DNA from 3 places in the Rhizobium sp. WSM409 genome. Region 2 is predicted to be linked to each of the others. Evidence: riboswitches for the same ligand, from Rfam matches in the RefSeq annotation. Region 2 holds a riboswitch; each other region holds the start of a gene.
What was found. Region 2 has a riboswitch for cobalamin ahead of bluB (5,6-dimethylbenzimidazole synthase). Riboswitches for the same ligand answer to the same signal wherever they lie in the genome.

Region 1 (5,460 bases), 1.3 Mb from region 2:
GAGGTGCGCGGCCTCGTCGAAACGACGCGCACCCTCACCTGGGCCGACTTCCAGGCGATCGAACAGAGCACGGGGGTGAGCGATATCCACTGCGTCACCACCTGGTCGCGCTACGACAACAAATGGAAGGGCGTTTCGACGCGCAATCTGCTCGACCTCGCCATGCCGAAGCCTGAAGCCGCTTACGTCATGCTGACGAGTTATGACGGCTATACCACCAACCTGCCGCTCTCCGATTTCGCTGCCGAGGATGCGATCCTCGCCACCGCCTGGGAAGGCCTGCCGCTGACACCGGAGCACGGCGGCCCGATGCGCCTCGTCGTGCCGCATCTCTATTTCTGGAAAAGCGCCAAATGGCTGCGCCGCATCGAGCTGATGCCTGCCGACCAGGCCGGCTTCTGGGAAAAGAACGGCTACCACATCTACGGCGATCCGTGGCGCGAGCAGCGCTATTCCGACGACTGAGCTTTCGGTCGCGAGAAGCGACGAAGCGCAAACACGCCAAGTCCGAACAACGCGGCAAGCCCCGTCAGCGACGCCATGCTGGCGGCATGGAATGGGATCTCGCTCCAGCGCGGCTTGACGATATCGGCGGTGTTGAAGGCTTCGTCGCTGAACCGGCAGCTGATCAGCGCAAGCCCGCGCCGCACCATGTCGGCGTCGACCGCGGAAATGATTTCACCCGCCGCGGCAGCCTCCCGCGGCATCTCGCGCATCGAAAGCAAGACCGCCTTGGTCGCGGCGAGATAGGCATGAGCGCATTCGTTGAACGGGCTTTCCTCATCCGTCACGCTGCCCGGCATCCGGCCCCACAGACAGTAGGAATACTGGATCTCTGCATAGTTCAGCACGCGGCGGAACGGCTCGTTCGTATCGACAGCACGGGATGCAAGATCGACAATCCCACTGCGATAGTCAGACATGACAGCCATCTCGCCGTGGGAAATTTGCGGGATATCCAGACCCGCATGGCTGCCGCCGTCGCTGCGGCTATGGGCAAAAGCGCTTCCAGCGACCACACAAAAAAACGCGACGGCAGAGAACGCCGTCAACAGCAGTGGTCTGGCTCTGTCGTTTTTCATACTCGCCCGAAAAGTTCAGGGCGCCGGCAAAGCGGCGTCCTTCGATGCGTTCAGTGCAATGCCGTGGCCGGCCGGCCGCGTTCCCCGCCCCCGACCGCAAGCCGCTTTTCCGCCAGCGCTCCGAAGCCGAGGCCGAGCGTTGCCCAGAGGATCACATGCATTCCGAGCGAAGTGGTGCGGAAACGCCAGAGCACCATCGCCGAGAAGTTCTCCGGCACCTCGTTGATCGGCGGCAGCAGATAGAGCACCACGCCGATGAAGACGAGATAGGCGATGCCGGCGATGATCGCGCCGTTCCAGAGACCGAAACGCTCGGACAGGCGGCGCGACAGCGCCACTGCGGCAATCAGCGCCGCAAGCGAGACGACGATCATCAGGAAGAACAGCTCGGTCCTGGCGCCGATCGTATCGGGATTGCCGACTGCCGGCGGGTTGGCCGGATACTTGATCCCGGGAACGAGGACGACCGCCACGAAGGCGGCAATGGCGATGACGGCCGAGGTGCCGCGCGGCGAAAGGCTGCTGAAGCGGCCGTGCACGAAAGCGAAAGCGAGCGCGAAGAGCCCGCCGACGGCGGCGCTGTAGGCCATGACGCCGGTGAAAAGGCCGAGACCGGCCTGTGTGGCGCGGCTGACGATTTCGGGTTCGGCAGCTTCGCCGGCCGCCTGGGCGCTCGCCTCCTCGAAGGCGATCGCCGCATCGACCAGCGGCTCGCCGAACGTATGGGCGAAAGCGAAAACCAGGATGCCAGCAATCAGGCCCGCGAGCATGCCGCGAAGCAAGAGGTTTCCAACCATGTCCGGAACTCCCTTAAGGCACGTCGCGCAAAAGTGTGCCGCGGTTTTGCGATAAAGACATGCGTAAAACAAAAACCTATAGCGCGATGAGCGAATCTGAAAGATCGCGACGCGCTTTAGTGGCAGGGAAAGCCGAGGAGATGGCGGCCGTCATGCACGAATTCGTGCACATACATGCCGTTGAACAGCGCCATTGCGCCTTCCTCGGTGCCGACGAAATAGAGGACGATGAGCATCAGCAGGCCGCCGAAGATCGCCCAGGGCAGGATCTCGCCTACAGGGATCGGCGCCGGTACCGCAACGGGCGCGAAAGTGGTGTCAGACATGTATTCCTCCGGGAATGACGCGTTCAGTCGAAAGAGTGCTTGTGCAGTAGGGTCTGACTTCCAGCGCGAAGAGCTTTCGACACGCTGGTCACAGTGGCGCGACCGCGCCGGACTTACACCGGCTTCCAAACCCGCAACTGCACGGTTATATCTGCACGCCGAAGAGACTGTCAACGAAACTTCACAAGCCGGCGAAGGACGCTGTCGCCGCATTCCGGGAGACAAGAACGACCGTGAACACGCGCCTCACCTGGATCTGCCACGGCGCGACGGCAGCAAGCCGCAAGGCCCTGTTCCCGCTCGACGAACCGCTCGAGGATAAGGCAGTGGAGGAGGCCGGCAGGATGATCCCCCCGCCCCGCGCCGATCGAATTGCCATGAGCCCGGCTTTGCGTGCCCGCCAGACCGCGGAAGCGCTCCGCCTCGAAGCCCGCATAGACCTCGCACTTCGCGACTGCGACCATGGCCGCTGGGCCGGCAGGTCGATCACGACGATCGGGACCGAAGAGCCGGAAAACCTCATGGGCTGGATGAGCGATCCGGAAGGGGCCCCGCATGGCGGCGAGAGCCTTGTTGATCTGCGCACGCGCATCGCCGGCTGGATGGATGAGCAATCGAGCCTCGGCGGCCATGTGATCGCCGTTAGCCACGCGGCCGTCATCCGGGCAGCGATCGTGCATGTACTGCAGGCGCCGCTCTCCTCCTTCTGGCTGAGCGACGTCGAGCCGCTTTCCGTCATCCGCATGACCAGCAACGGACAGCGCTGGTCTCTGCGCTTCCAGCATTAGAGACTGCTGATCTTATCCAGCTTTGCACAAGCAAATCGCGTCATCTATGTTGAACCCGGCTTTGCGGGGACTACTTCCTTGTCCCAAGGAGATGGAAGAATGACATATGATTGGAGTGGCGAGCGCACGCGACGCCTGCGTTTTATGCGTGTCGCCACAGTCACGGTTCTGGTCGGTCTCATCTTCAGCGTTCCGCTGCTGATCGTCACCGCCTGAAGCACGAGAAAGGGCGAGCGATGCATTAGCACGCTCGCCTTCGTTCTTTTCCCGCATCAGCCGGTCTCCCGAACCACGAAGGCGATCGCGCTGATAACGACGCCCTGGTTCCCCACAGGCCCCGTCGGGTCTCTCTGCGGCACAGCAACAGGCTGCCGCCTCTGATAATTCGCCTTCTGGTTTCAACAAACATTTCAGACTTTCGTGATATTTCCGCGAAGGTAGAGATGGAGAAGGCATAATGCCGGTGTTTTTCCAAAGCAGGGCCGGACGGCAATGCGTGTCGATCGTGGTGTCTGGAGTGACCCTCTGGCTTCTCGGCACGCTGCTACAGCTCGACGACAGCCTGGTCGCCTTCATGACCGGCTTCGGCGAGTACGGCGCCGACAAGCTCGTTCTGGCGCTCGGCATCGCCGGCGCCATGAGCTTCGTCTATTCGGTGCTGCGCATCGCCGACCTGCGTAAGGAAATGGAACTGCGCGCGGCCGCCCAGGCAAAAGCCGATTGGACCGCAACCCACGACCATCTCACCAAGCTGCCGAACCGCTACGCCTTCGAGCGCAAGATCCTCTCCCGGCCGATCAAGGACGACGAGGCCGAGATCGAGGAGTGGGACCGCAACGTCACCATCTTCTCCGTTGACCTCGACGGCTTCAAGAAGGTCAATGACCTCGTCGGCCACAAGGGCGGCGACATCCTGTTGATCGAGGTTGCCAGACGCATCTGCGCGCTCGGCAATGCCGATTGCGTCTATCGCTTCGGCGGCGACGAATTCATCATCGTCGCCTTCGCCCTGACGGCGCAGCGCGAGGAGCGTTTTGCCAAGCTGCTGATCCAGGCCGTCACCCGGCCGATCCATATCGATGGCTTTGCCGTCGAAGTCGGCGCCAGCGTCGGCTATGACCGCTGGGCCGAGGGAGCCGAGCCGCTGGAAGATGCCGCCCACCGTGCCGACCTCGCCATGTACGAGGCGAAATCACGCGGACCCAACCACTATTTCGTCTTCGAACCTTCGATGCAGGACAAGGTAACGGAACGCGCCGCGCTGGAAACCAGGCTGCGCGCCGCGATCTCCAACAAGGCGATCAAGCCCTTCTATCAGCCGCTGATCGACCTCAAGACCGGCCAGCTCTGCGGCTTCGAGGCCTTAGCGCGCTGGATCGGCGACGACGGCGTCAACATCCCGCCGCCGGTCTTCATCGATATCGCCGAGGAAACCGGCATGATCACGGCATTATTCGAGGATCTCCTCACCCAGGCCTGCAGCGACGCACTCGCCTGGCCGGATCATGTGACGTTGTCCTTCAACGTCTCGCCGGTGCAGATGGAAGACAGATTGCTGACATCGCGTATTCTCAAGGTCCTTTCGGCAAGCCGGCTGCCGCCGCAGCGCCTGGAAGTGGAGATCACCGAAAACGCGCTGATCCAGGATCCCGCCATCGCCGCCCTCATTCTCGACGAGCTGCACGCCGCCGGCATCCAGATCGCACTCGACGATTTCGGCACGGGCTATTCGAGCCTCGCCCAGCTTTCCCGCTATCGTTTCGACAAGATCAAGATCGACAAAAGCTTCATCGCCACCTATCGCGACGACGAGCGGCAGGAAAAGATCGTCCGCGCCATGCTCGGCCTCGGCAGGAGCCTCAACATCAAGACGACGGCGGAAGGTATCGAGGAGCACGGCCAGCTCGCCTTCCTGCTGCAGCTTGGCTGCGACATCGGCCAGGGCTATCTTTTCGGCAAGGCGATGCCCGCCGCCGAGGCGGGCATCTTCATCAGCGATCGCAATACCAAATTGGCCTCGACGGGCTGACGGAACGCTCTACCTTTTGTTTTGACGCAATTCCCGGCAAAACCGCTTCGCGCTTTGCCGGGAATTTGCTTTAAAAAACCTGGCGCATGATCACGAACAGCACGAAGGCGATCGCGATCGAGGCCGGCAGCGTCAGCACCCAGGCCATCAGCATGTTACGCACGGTCGACCATTGCAGGCCGGAACCGTTGGCCGCCATAGTGCCGGCAACGCCTGATGACAGCACATGGGTGGTCGAGACCGGCAGGCCGAGATGGTCGGCCGAGGCGATAGTGACCATCGCCACGACTTCGGCTGCCGCGCCCTGACCATAGGTCAGATGCGTCTTGCCGATCTTTTCGCCGACGGTGACGACGATGCGCTTCCAGCCCACCATCGTACCGAGGCCGAGCGCGATCGCGACCGCCACTTTCACCCAGAGCGGGATGAACTTCGTCG
Region 2 (5,460 bases):
GAGGGCCGGCCCCTGGGTGATGTAGAAGGCAAGGCAGAAGACGGAAAGCGACAGGGTGGCGATGCCCGCGATATCGAGGCTTTTCGCCTCGGGGTCACGCGATTCACAGACACCGAAGACGGCGAGCGTGGCTGTCACGGCCGCCAGCACAACATGGACCAGGAACACCCATTCCCAGGTCGACAAGGCCGCGATCATAACGCCGACCAGCGGCCCGAATCCCAAGCCGATGCCGAAGATAATCCCCCACCAGCCGAAGGCCATGCTGCGCTGCCGCCCCTCTGGAAACTGGTGCGAGAGGACGGCCACCTGGCAGATCAGCATAGCGCCGCCACTCATGCCCTGGAGGAAGCGGGCGACGATCAGAACGGATGCATTGTCCGCGAGCCCGCAGATCAGCGAGGTCAAGCCGAAGGCAATGATGCCGATCAGGAAGACGCGCTTGCGGCCATAACGGTCGGCCAGCGTGCCCGTTGCCATAAGCACCGTTGTCACCGCGATCGTATAGGCATTCATGATCCATTGAAGTTGCTGGAATCGGCATGCAGCACCGCCTCCAGCGTCGGCAATATCGCGGGTACGCTTGAGATCTCCAGGCCGAACATCAGGGATGAAAGGCAAGCAGCTGCCAAGGCGACGATGCCCTGCAGCCTGGATGAGATGATGGAAGCGGGTGACATGGTTATCCTTTCAGCACGGGATGAGCGACGGCGAAATCCCGATGACAGGTGAAATCGATGCGCTGCCGGGAGCCACCATAATCGTCACTTGACCATAACTGAATTGGATGATTTTCTATTTCAGAAACAACAATTTTGGATGATTGATATGACGATGCTCGATGTGGATGCGGTCCGGGCGTTCGTGACTATTGCCGAGCTGCAGAGCTTCACCCGCGCCGCTGAGGCGTTAGGCAGCACCCAGGCCGCAATTAGCGTCAAGTTGAAGCGGTTGGAGGAGCGGCTCGGCCACAGGCTGATCGAGCGGACCCCGCGTTTGGTGCGCCTGTCGGCGCAGGGCGCGGTCTTTCTTCAATCCGCGCGGGATTTCATCGGCGCTCATGATCGTGCGGTCGCAGCTCTTTCCTCGACAAGCCGGCACTTCACGCTCGGCATAGCCGCGCATGTGGCGGGGCCGGAGGTTCCGACGATTCTGGCGCGTCTCAGCGCTCACGATCCAGGGCTGACGATCGAGGTGCGGCTCGACAATTCTCGAGTGTTGCTCGATGCATTCGATCGCGGTGAGCTGGATGCGGCGATCATTCGCCGGGAGGAGGACCGGCGTGACGGCGAGGTGCTTGGGCCGGAGCATTTCGGGTGGTTCGCGGCACCGCAGTTCGAGTATCGCCGCGGCGAGCCGCTGCGTCTTGCTGCGCTGTCACCGTCCTGTGGCGTCCACAACATCGCCACCCACGCGCTCGATGGTGCAGGAATCGCGTGGAACGAGGTTTTCCTCGGCGGGGGCTCGCTGGTGATGACGGCGGCGGTGTCGGCTGGACTTGCGGTCGCGGCATTCTCCCACCGTCTTGCGCCGGTGGGCTCGATTGAAGTGAGTCAGCGCTTCAGCCTGCCGCCGCTGCCCTCGTCGGAGATTGTCCTGCATTCGACACTAACGGATGCAAGATCGCGCTCGGCGCTCAGAACGCTGGCTGCGGCGTTCAGGGAACATCGCGCCGCTGCCAAACCGAACGCGGCTTCAACGCCACATCGGGTCCAGCTTGCCGCCGCGCCGGTTTCCTGAAATAGATGCGCCGTCAGGTGCCCGCCGGTAAGGCGGGAGAATCGGGAATCCGGTGCAAGACCGGAACGTGCCCAACGCTGTAAGGCCGACGCCTGCCGCTTCATCACGCCACTGGCTTTTGCCGGGAAGGCTGCGGCAGACGGATGACGCCGAGTCAGAAGACCGGCCTGGCAAGATAGACCGATCCGCGCGGACGGCGGGGCGGTCGCGTTGTTGGGGATTTGACGATGCGACCCTTTGATGAGGATGCCCTTTCGGCGGCATCCGGTTTTTCCTTGATCGAACGCGAGGCCGTCTATCACGCGATCATGACGCGGCGTGACGTTCGCAGTCAGTTCCTCCCCGACCCTTTGCCCGACGATGTCGTGAAGCGGTTGCTGACGGCAGCGCATCACGCGCCGTCGGTTGGTTTCATGCAGCCGTGGAATTTCATTCTGGTGAAAAGCCCAACTGTGCGGGCGCGCGTCCGGGACGCCTTTGCGAGCGCCAACGAGGAGGCGGCGCAGATGTTTGCCGGCGAGCGGCGGCAGGCCTACCGCGCCCTCAAGCTCGAAGGCATCGTGGAGGCGCCGCTCGGCATATGCGTGACCTGCGATCCCACGCGTAGTGGCAGCGTGGTGCTGGGGCGCACCCACAATCCGAAGATGGATTCATATTCGACCGTCTGCGCCATCCAAAATCTCTGGCTGGCGGCGCGGGCGGAAGGGGTCGGCATCGGTTGGGTCAGCATTTTTCGCGAAGGCGATCTAAAGAGCATTCTCGGCATACCCGAGCATATCGAGGTGGTCGCCTGGCTCTGTGCCGGTTTCGTCGACCGGCTCTATGACGAGCCGGAACTCTCCGTCAAAGGCTGGCGGCAGCGGCTACCGCTCGAGGAACTCGTCTTTCATGATGGATGGGGACTGAACGCCTAGGGCAGTGCGGTGGAGCATCGCCTCAATCGCACAGTCACGCCATTGACAGTCAAGGTGAGCAAACCGGTATCGCCGACGCCGTGCGAGGCCGAGATGTCTTTATTCCTGACCGTCATATCGATACGCTGAAGGCGAAGTCCCGGAATTGGATATTCGGCTATCGGCGGCTCAATCGGAGGATAACGGCCCAATGAACATGATCGACTTGAAGGAACGCATCATCGTGATCACAGGCGGTGCGCGCGGCATCGGCTATGCTATCGCAGAGCGCGTCATCCAGTCTGGTGGCAAGGTGGCCATCTGGGACTTGAACGAAAACATGGCGAAGGACAGCGCTTCCGCTCTCGGATCCGGCACCGTCGCTTTCGGCGTCAACGTCGCAGATCCCGTATCAGTGGAAAATGCGGCGGCGGCGACCGAGGAGATTTTTGGCCGTATCGACGGGCTCGTCAATTCCGCCGGGATTACCGGCCCGGTAAAACCTGCGGTCGAATACGATGTCAGCGAGTGGAAAGACGTCGTCGATGTCTGCCTCACGGGAACCTTCAATTGTTGCCGGCACGTCGTTCCGGTCATGTTAAAGCGCGACTACGGGCGGATCGTGAACATTTCCTCGGTTGCGGGCAAGGAAGGAAATCCGAACATCGCCGCCTACAGCGCAGCGAAAGCCGGGGTGCTGGGCTTCACCAAGTCTCTTGGCAAGGAACTCGCAAAGACAGGGATCGCCGTGAACGCGGTAACGCCGACCACCGCAAAGACACCCATATTGGACGGGCTGACACCCGAGTTTATCGAATATATGCGCGTCCGCATTCCGCGCGACCGTTTTGCCGAACTTCATGAGATCGCTTCGATGGTCGTCTGGCTGCTCTCTGAAGAGAACTCCTTCACGACCGCATCGACGTTCGACTTGAGCGGCGGTCGTACGACCTACTGACCATGCTCCAGCGACCCGCATTCACCTCCCGCCGCACGTTCACCTGACTCGCGGTCATCTCATGCCCCCTGGCACAACGGCGCTATGGCTCGGCCACCGCATCCAGCTGTTCGATCACTGCTGCTGTTGCGGCTGCGGACCTGACGTTGCCGGGTTGGCGAGATCAATCGAGCCCTGATCACCGGCCAGAAATTGCGGGCCGACCTGACGGACGCGGTTCTGCGCCGGATCGTAGGGGCGCTCGGGAACGGACGGCTGCGGTGCGATCTGCGCTGCAGCATCCTTTGCCGGGGGATTGGTGCGGATGGTGGTGATCGAGCCCTGCTGCGGCGGCTCGCTCACCGCCTGCTTGCCGCGCATCTCCTCATAATAGGCTGTCAGATTGCAGGCGCAGGAGGACTTTTCCCCGGGCGTGCGGTTCTTGTAGGCAAAGGCATTTTTCATGGCGCTGTAGGGCGTGCCCGTTGCGACCGAGATCATGTTCGAGGCTTCGGTGCTCGTCACGTCACGATAGAACAGTTCGGTCTCGATGCCCGGGCACATCTTGGCGCAGGTCTGGGCGTCGCGGCCGAAATCGACCGACGTGGCGTTCGAGCTGATCGGGAAGAAGCCGCCGTCGCAGCTGCGCACGCACATGGTGCTGACCGGCGAGAGCATCTCTGCCCGCGGCACGCCGTAACGCGGATCGATCTCTTCACCGCCGCCGAGCGGAATGAAGGTATCGGTGCGCATCGCCTGTTCCTCGACGCTCGGAGCCGGTTCGTTGGCGCTGCGGTCGCTCGGAGCATAGAAGTTTTCGCTGTTGCATCCGTTGCGGTCGAGAGCCGCGACCAGTTCGCGGCGCGCGTCGTCATCGGCGCCATTCTGGCCGGCCAGCTCGTTGCGGCGGTCCTGGAGATAGCGGATATTGTCGATCATGCGGGCTTCGGACTGCGCGAGTTCGGCGCAATAATCGGCATTCTCGCCACCGATCACGACCATGCTGCCCGAGGTGCAGTCATTGCTGCGGAGCTCGTTGCGAACCTTGCGCAGCTCGAGGTTCTGCTCGGCCATGGCGCTGGAATATTGGCGCGCTTCCGGGCCGTTGCCATTGCCGATCGATCGCGGCAAGTCGGCGAGGCGGCCGCGCAGGTCCTCACAGACGGCGCTGCTTTGCGCGGCGGCAGGCGCCGCAAAGGCAAGGAGAAGGGCAAGAGACAGGTTTCGGCGTTTCACGGCGTCGTCCCGGAATGAGCAAAGAATCGATCGGTCGATTGCGGCCTCGATCGCCGCGCGTTGTCTCTTAACGTGTTTCTCTTAATAAGCTTGGAGAAATTCCTAGCGCATTTTCGCGATTTTATCCAGTGGACCGCCAGAGACCCAGTGTTCGATTGTGAAGAAGCTGCCGATGGCAATCAACGAGGCCAGTGCTCCACTCCAATCTCCAGGGTCGCTTGGGGAACGTACTCATATCAGGACGTCGAAAATGACAGGTATTGCCAACGAACTCAGCTCCCCCGCAACGACAGTCGGTCTGCCGGAAACCCAAGACGGCTTCCACGTCTTCGTGGACGGTTGTTATGAACCGGGTTCTGGGCACGGAGGCTGGGCATTCGTCGTTTATCGCGATACCGCGGAAATCGCGTCCGGCTTCGGTGGCGCCGAAGATTCCGCCAATAATTCGATGGAATTGACCGCCGTGCTCAGGGCGGCAATCTGGATCAACAGCGAGGCAAGCGGCGAGCCTGTCACCATCTGGTCCGATTCCGTCTACGCCGTCAAAGGCTGCAACAGCTGGCGACATATCTGGAAGAACAACGGCTGGAAGAAGGGCAGCCCGAATGGGAATGCGCGAAGGCGAACGATCGCCAATGCGGAACTCTGGAAAGC
Region 3 (5,460 bases), 1.7 Mb from region 2:
CTCGATCTTCGAGACGATCGGATGGATCGAGGAGGTCGAGTGATTGATATAAGAGATCGAGCCTGTCGGCGGCACTGCTTGCAGGTTCTGGTTATAGAGGCCGGAGGCCATCACCGCCTTCTTCAACGCCACCCAATCTTCCTGCGTCGGAATGTGAATGCCTGACGTCTCGAACAGCGCCTTGACCCTCTCCGTCGCAGGCTCCCAGAGCCGGTCGGTATATTTGTCGAAATAGTCGCCGGAGGCATATTTCGAGTTCTCGAAGCCCTTGAAGCTCGCGCCGCGTTCGACCGCCAAAAGATTCGAGGCGCGGATCGCGTGGTAGGTCACCGTGTAGAAATAGATGTTGGTGAAATCGACGCCTTCCTCGGAGCCATAGAAGATGCGTTCGCGGGCGAGGTAGCCGTGCAGATTCATCTGGCCGAGGCCGATCGCATGGCTCTCGTCATTGCCCTTCTCGATCGAAGGGACTGAGGAGATGTGGCTCATGTCGGAAACAGCACTCAACGCCCGGATCGAGGTCTCGATCGTCTTGCCGAAATCGACCGAATCCATCGCTGCCGCGATGTTCAGCGAGCCGAGATTACAGGAGATGTCCTTGCCGAGATGTTTGTAGGAGAGGTCGTCGTTATATTCGCTCGCCTCACTCACCTGCAGGATTTCCGAGCATAGATTGCTCATCGAAACACGTCCGGCGATCGGGTTTGCCCGGTTCACCGTGTCCTCGAACATGATGTAGGGATAGCCGCTCTCGAACTGGATTTCGGCAAGCACCTGGAAGAATTCGCGTGCCTTGATCTTCTTCTTGGAGATGCGGGCGTCGTCAGCCATCTCGCGGTACTTTTCCGTCACCGAAATCTCGGTGAAGGGCACGCCATAGACGCGCTCCACGTCATAGGGCGAGAACAGGTACATGTCCTCGTTGTTCCTCGCGAGTTCGAAGGTGATATCGGGCACGACGACGCCGAGCGACAGCGTCTTGATGCGGATCTTCTCGTCGGCATTTTCGCGCTTGGTGTCGAGAAAGCGCATGATGTCGGGGTGATGGGCATTGAGATAGACGGCCCCCGCGCCCTGCCGTGCGCCGAGCTGGTTGGCATAGGAAAAACTGTCTTCGAGCAGCTTCATGACAGGTATGATGCCCGAGGACTGGTTCTCGATATGCTTGATCGGCGCGCCCGCCTCGCGGATATTCGTCAGCGACAGTGCCACACCGCCGCCGCGCTTCGACAATTGCAGCGCCGAATTGATCGACCGGCCGATCGATTCCATATTGTCCTCGACACGCAGCAGGAAGCAGGAAACCAGTTCGCCGCGCTGCTTCTTGCCGGCATTGAGGAAGGTCGGCGTCGCCGGCTGGAAACGGCCGGAAATGATCTCGTCGACCATGTCGCGGGCAAGGGCCTCGTCGCCGCGCGCGAGCGCCAGCGCCACCATGCAGATGCGGTCCTCATAGCGCTCGAGATAACGCTTTCCGTCGAAGGTCTTCAGCGTATAGCTGGTGTAATATTTGAAGGCGCCGAGGAAGGTCGGGAAACGGAATTTCTTGGCATAGGCCTGGTCGAACAGGTCGCGCACGAAATTGAAGGAATACTGGTCGAGAACCTCCTGCTCGTAATAGCCCTCGGTCACGAGGTAATCGAGCTTTTCCCGGAGATTGTGAAAGAACACCGTGTTCTGGTTCACATGCTGCAGGAAATACTGCTTGGCCGCCAAACGATCCTTGTCGAGCTGGATCCTGCCCGCATCGTCATAGAGGTTCAGCATCGCATTCAGCGCGTGATAGTCGAGCGTTTCCGCCGCTTTCAAAGGGCGTTCGCCGGCGGGATGAGCAAAAGTGTTATGCGGTTTTGCGCCCGCATCCCGCGTCAGAGGTGTTCCCGTGTCCAAAACCGTTCCATTCCGTGTTTGACGTTGGCGACATCCGCTTCTGTGCCCAGCAGTTCGAACCTGTAGAGGTAAGGCACCTGGCACTTCTTTGAGATCACGTCGCCGGCGAGCCCGTATGTTTCGCCGAAATTGCTGTTGCCCGCGGCAATCACGCCGCGGATGTGTCCTCGGTTTTCCGTATCGTTGAGGAAACGGATCACCTGCTTGGGAACGGCGCCCTTGCCGCCGTCGCCGCTATAGGTCGGCACGATCAGCACGAAGGGTTCGCGGATATGGAACGAGTCTGCGCCATTTGGCGGAATGCGCGCCGCGCGCAGTCCGAGCTTGGCGACGAACCGATGGGTGTTCTCGGACCGGCTGGAATAATAGACGATCAGAGCCATCGCCTTTCCTCAGGAAAGTGCGCTGATCATGTCGGGACGGAAGCCGGCCCAATGCTGCTCGCCGGCGATGACGACGGGCGCCTGCATGTAGCCGAGGCTGCGGACCCGATCGAGCGCTTCGGCATTCTGCGAAATATCGACGATGTCATAATCGACCCCCAACCGGTCGAGGGCGCGGTAGGTGGCAGTGCATTGGACGCAGGCAGGCTTGCTGTAGACGGTGATGGTCATGATATTCCTCGTGACGACGCGATTGGGACGCAGGACATCGATCGGAAATCTCGCGATATCCGTCGAAAACACTCTGTATTTTGCAGCGATGCGGCTCGTTCAGCCGCTGGGCGTGACCCGCCCTCTACCTCTAGCGGGTGGCGGCCTGAACTGAGATACTGACATGACTTCACCCCGAAGTGGCTCAATGCGAAGGTTTCGGGGGCGGAGGCTCGGGCCTGCGAAACGCGATGCGGAGATTCCCCGCAGCCATGCAACGCGACCTTCCGGACACCCCGCCCGTGGACGTTTCGTTCGAGGCAGGTCTCCTGGCTCACGGGTCAAAGCACCCTGCCCCAGCCTTCCCGGAGCATCATGCTCCAGTGACCTGAAATCGGACAGTTGCTCGCCGCTTACAGTTGCGGGGGCAGCTCCGGCATTGCCGCGCCATGATGGCGAAACGCACCGTATTCCCGTCTTAGCCGCCGATCCTCACGAATCGACGGAACCTCGAACACTAGATATGGTACGCGAATCGCTGATGACGTCAACAAGTTGTTGTGGCAGCGCAGCAATGGCGGCAGCGAATCGCCGTGACTGTGTATGATGTGGATAACGAAGCGTTAACGGAAAAGCGCTGTGGAGAACCCGTCAGAAAAGAGCCGGCAGAAGCCGGCTCCCCGAAACGACATTCATATTTTTATTCGAAGCAGCCTGAGCGCGTTGATCGTCACCAGCACGGTGGCGCCGGTATCGGCGAGGATCGCTGGCCAGAGCCCGGTAATGCCGGCGATCGTCGTCACCAGAAACACCGCCTTTAGCCCGAGTGCGATGGTGATATTCTGCAGGATGTTGCGCATCGTGCGTTTGGAAAGTTCGATCATCCGCGCCACGTCGCCAACGCGTCCGTGCAGCACGGCGGCATCCGCCGTCTCCAGCGCCACATCGGTGCCGCCGCCCATAGCGATACCGATATCGGCAGCGGCCAGCGCCGGAGCATCGTTGATGCCGTCGCCGATCTTGGCGACGATGAAGCCTTGGCGCTTCAATTCGCCGACGACCCGCTGCTTGTCCTCCGGCATCATCTCGCCGCGCCAGTCGATGCCGAGCATGCCGGCAACGGCTGCTGCCGTCCGCTTGTTGTCGCCGGTCAGCATGATAGCCTTGACGCCTGCTGATTTGAGGGCAGCGAGCCCGGCCTCGGCATCCTGACGCGGCTCGTCGCGCATGGCGATAAGGCCGGCCACAACACCGTTGACGAGCAGCACCGACACGCTCTTGCCCTCGTCGTTCAACGCCGAGATGCGTGCATCCTGTTCAGCACTGAGCGTCCCGCGCTCGCGGGCGGCGGGCGGCGACAAGAGGTCCAGCGTCTCACCACCGACTTTGCCGCTGACGCCCTTGCCCGGCAGCGCTTCCAGCTCGAAGGCCGGCGGCACGGGAACGCCGTCCGCCTTGGCGCGGTTGAGGATCGCCAGCGCCAGCGGATGGCTGGAACCCTGTTCCAGCACCGCCGCGCGCGACAGCACCTGCGCCTCGGTCAGACCAAAGGAAATGATGTCAGTCACCTGAGGCTTGCCTTCCGTCAGCGTGCCTGTTTTGTCGAAGGCGACCATCGTCACCTTGCCGAGCGTCTCCAGCACCGCGCCGCCCTTCATCAGCAGCCCGCGCTGCGCACCGGATGAAAGCGAGGCAGCGATCGCCGCCGGCGTTGAGATGACGAGCGCGCAGGGGCAGCCGATCAAAAGGATCGCAAGGCCCTTATAGACCCATTCGCCCCATGGCCCTGCGAACAGCAGCGGCGGAACGACCGCAACCAGCGCTGCGACCACGACCACGCCGGGCGTGTAATAGCGCGAGAACCGATCGATGAAGCGCTCGGTCGGCGCCTTCGATTCCTGCGCCTCCTCCACCAGCTTGACGACGCGGGCGATGGTATTGTCGGCCGCGGCCGCCGTAACGCGAACCCTAAGCACCGCATCGCCATTCACCGTGCCGGCAAAAACGACGGCATCGACGCCCTTACGCACTGGCGTGCTCTCGCCCGTCACCGGCGCCTCGTCGATCGCGCTCTCGCCTGAGAGGATGATGCCGTCCGCCGAGATCCGATCGCCAGGACGAACCATGATGATGGCCCCGACCGAAAGGCTTTCCGCCGGCACCTCCCGTGTCTGCCCATTGTCTTCGAGCAGCGAGGTCTTCGGCACCAGCGCCGTCAGCGACTGGATGCTTTCGCGCGCCTTGCCCGCTGCCACCCCTTCCAGCAGCTCGCCAACGAGGAACAGGAACACAACGGTCGCCGCCTCTTCGCCGGCATTGATGATAACGGCGCCGACGGCGGCGATCGTCATCAGCATCTCGATCGAAAACGGTGTGCCTGAGAAGGCGGCCATGATGGCGCGCCGCGCGATCGGCACCAGCCCGATCAGCATGGCGACGATGAAGGCGTAGGACGCGATCGCCGGCACGAGATGGCCGACGGTGTAGGCGGCAACGAGTGCTCCACCCGAAAGGATGGTCAGCCGGCCCTTCCTGCTCTGCCACCAGGGACCGGCCATCGGCGCATGATCGTGCCCGTGCAACCCCTCGATTTCCTTCTCGCCATGATCGTGGGGATGGTCATGGCTATGACCTTCATGATCATGTACCGCATGATCGTCGTCATGGCCCGCGTGATCGCCGCAGCCATGTCCATGATCGTGACAATGCTGTGAGCCCTGAGTATGCGCAGGCGCAGCGTTTCCGGCAAGCGGCGCGACGGAATAGCCGAGCCCCGTCACCTTCTTCTCGATCATCTTGAGATCGCTGCTGCCATCGTGCCGAACGGTCATCGTGCCCGCCATCACCGAGACGGAAACATCGGCGACACCCGCCACGCGTCTGACCGCCGTATCGATCTTGGTTGCGCAGGCGGCGCAATCCATGCCGCCAACCCGGTATCGTGTCTCGCTCTCAGCCATCATCCGCTTCCTTGTCA

Region 1: linked by a shared signal. The riboswitch ahead of AC25BC_RS17560 (CbtB domain-containing protein) and the one ahead of bluB (5,6-dimethylbenzimidazole synthase) in region 2 are both predicted to bind cobalamin.
Region 3: linked by a shared signal. The riboswitch ahead of nrdH (glutaredoxin-like protein NrdH) and the one ahead of bluB (5,6-dimethylbenzimidazole synthase) in region 2 are both predicted to bind cobalamin.

The regions. Positions count from the first base shown of each region.
Region 1 covers NZ_CM172794.1:3,533,884-3,539,343, forward strand. The annotation lists gene AC25BC_RS17545 (sulfite oxidase-like oxidoreductase) at 1-465, shown strand, start outside; gene AC25BC_RS17550 (hypothetical protein) at 450-1,082, opposite strand; gene AC25BC_RS17555 (CbtA family protein) at 1,133-1,879, opposite strand; gene AC25BC_RS17560 (CbtB domain-containing protein) at 1,996-2,205, opposite strand; adenosylcobalamin (AdoCbl) riboswitch at 2,207-2,361, opposite strand; gene AC25BC_RS17565 (histidine phosphatase family protein) at 2,439-2,993, shown strand; gene AC25BC_RS17570 (putative bifunctional diguanylate cyclase/phosphodiesterase) at 3,451-5,022, shown strand; gene AC25BC_RS17575 (inorganic phosphate transporter) at 5,093-5,460, opposite strand, start outside.
Region 2 covers NZ_CM172794.1:2,193,889-2,199,348, reverse strand. The annotation lists partial or broken gene AC25BC_RS11030 (MFS transporter) at 1-680, opposite strand, end outside; gene AC25BC_RS11025 (LysR family transcriptional regulator) at 829-1,740, shown strand; cobalamin riboswitch at 1,739-1,925, shown strand; gene bluB (5,6-dimethylbenzimidazole synthase) at 1,968-2,654, shown strand; gene AC25BC_RS11015 (SDR family NAD(P)-dependent oxidoreductase) at 2,845-3,591, shown strand; gene AC25BC_RS11010 (DUF2865 domain-containing protein) at 3,706-4,806, opposite strand; gene AC25BC_RS11005 (ribonuclease H family protein) at 5,057-5,460, shown strand, end outside.
Region 3 covers NZ_CM172794.1:3,888,477-3,893,936, forward strand. The annotation lists gene nrdE (class 1b ribonucleoside-diphosphate reductase subunit alpha) at 1-1,890, opposite strand, end outside; gene nrdI (class Ib ribonucleoside-diphosphate reductase assembly flavoprotein NrdI) at 1,869-2,273, opposite strand; gene nrdH (glutaredoxin-like protein NrdH) at 2,283-2,504, opposite strand; cobalamin riboswitch at 2,786-3,011, opposite strand; gene AC25BC_RS19205 (heavy metal translocating P-type ATPase) at 3,176-5,443, opposite strand.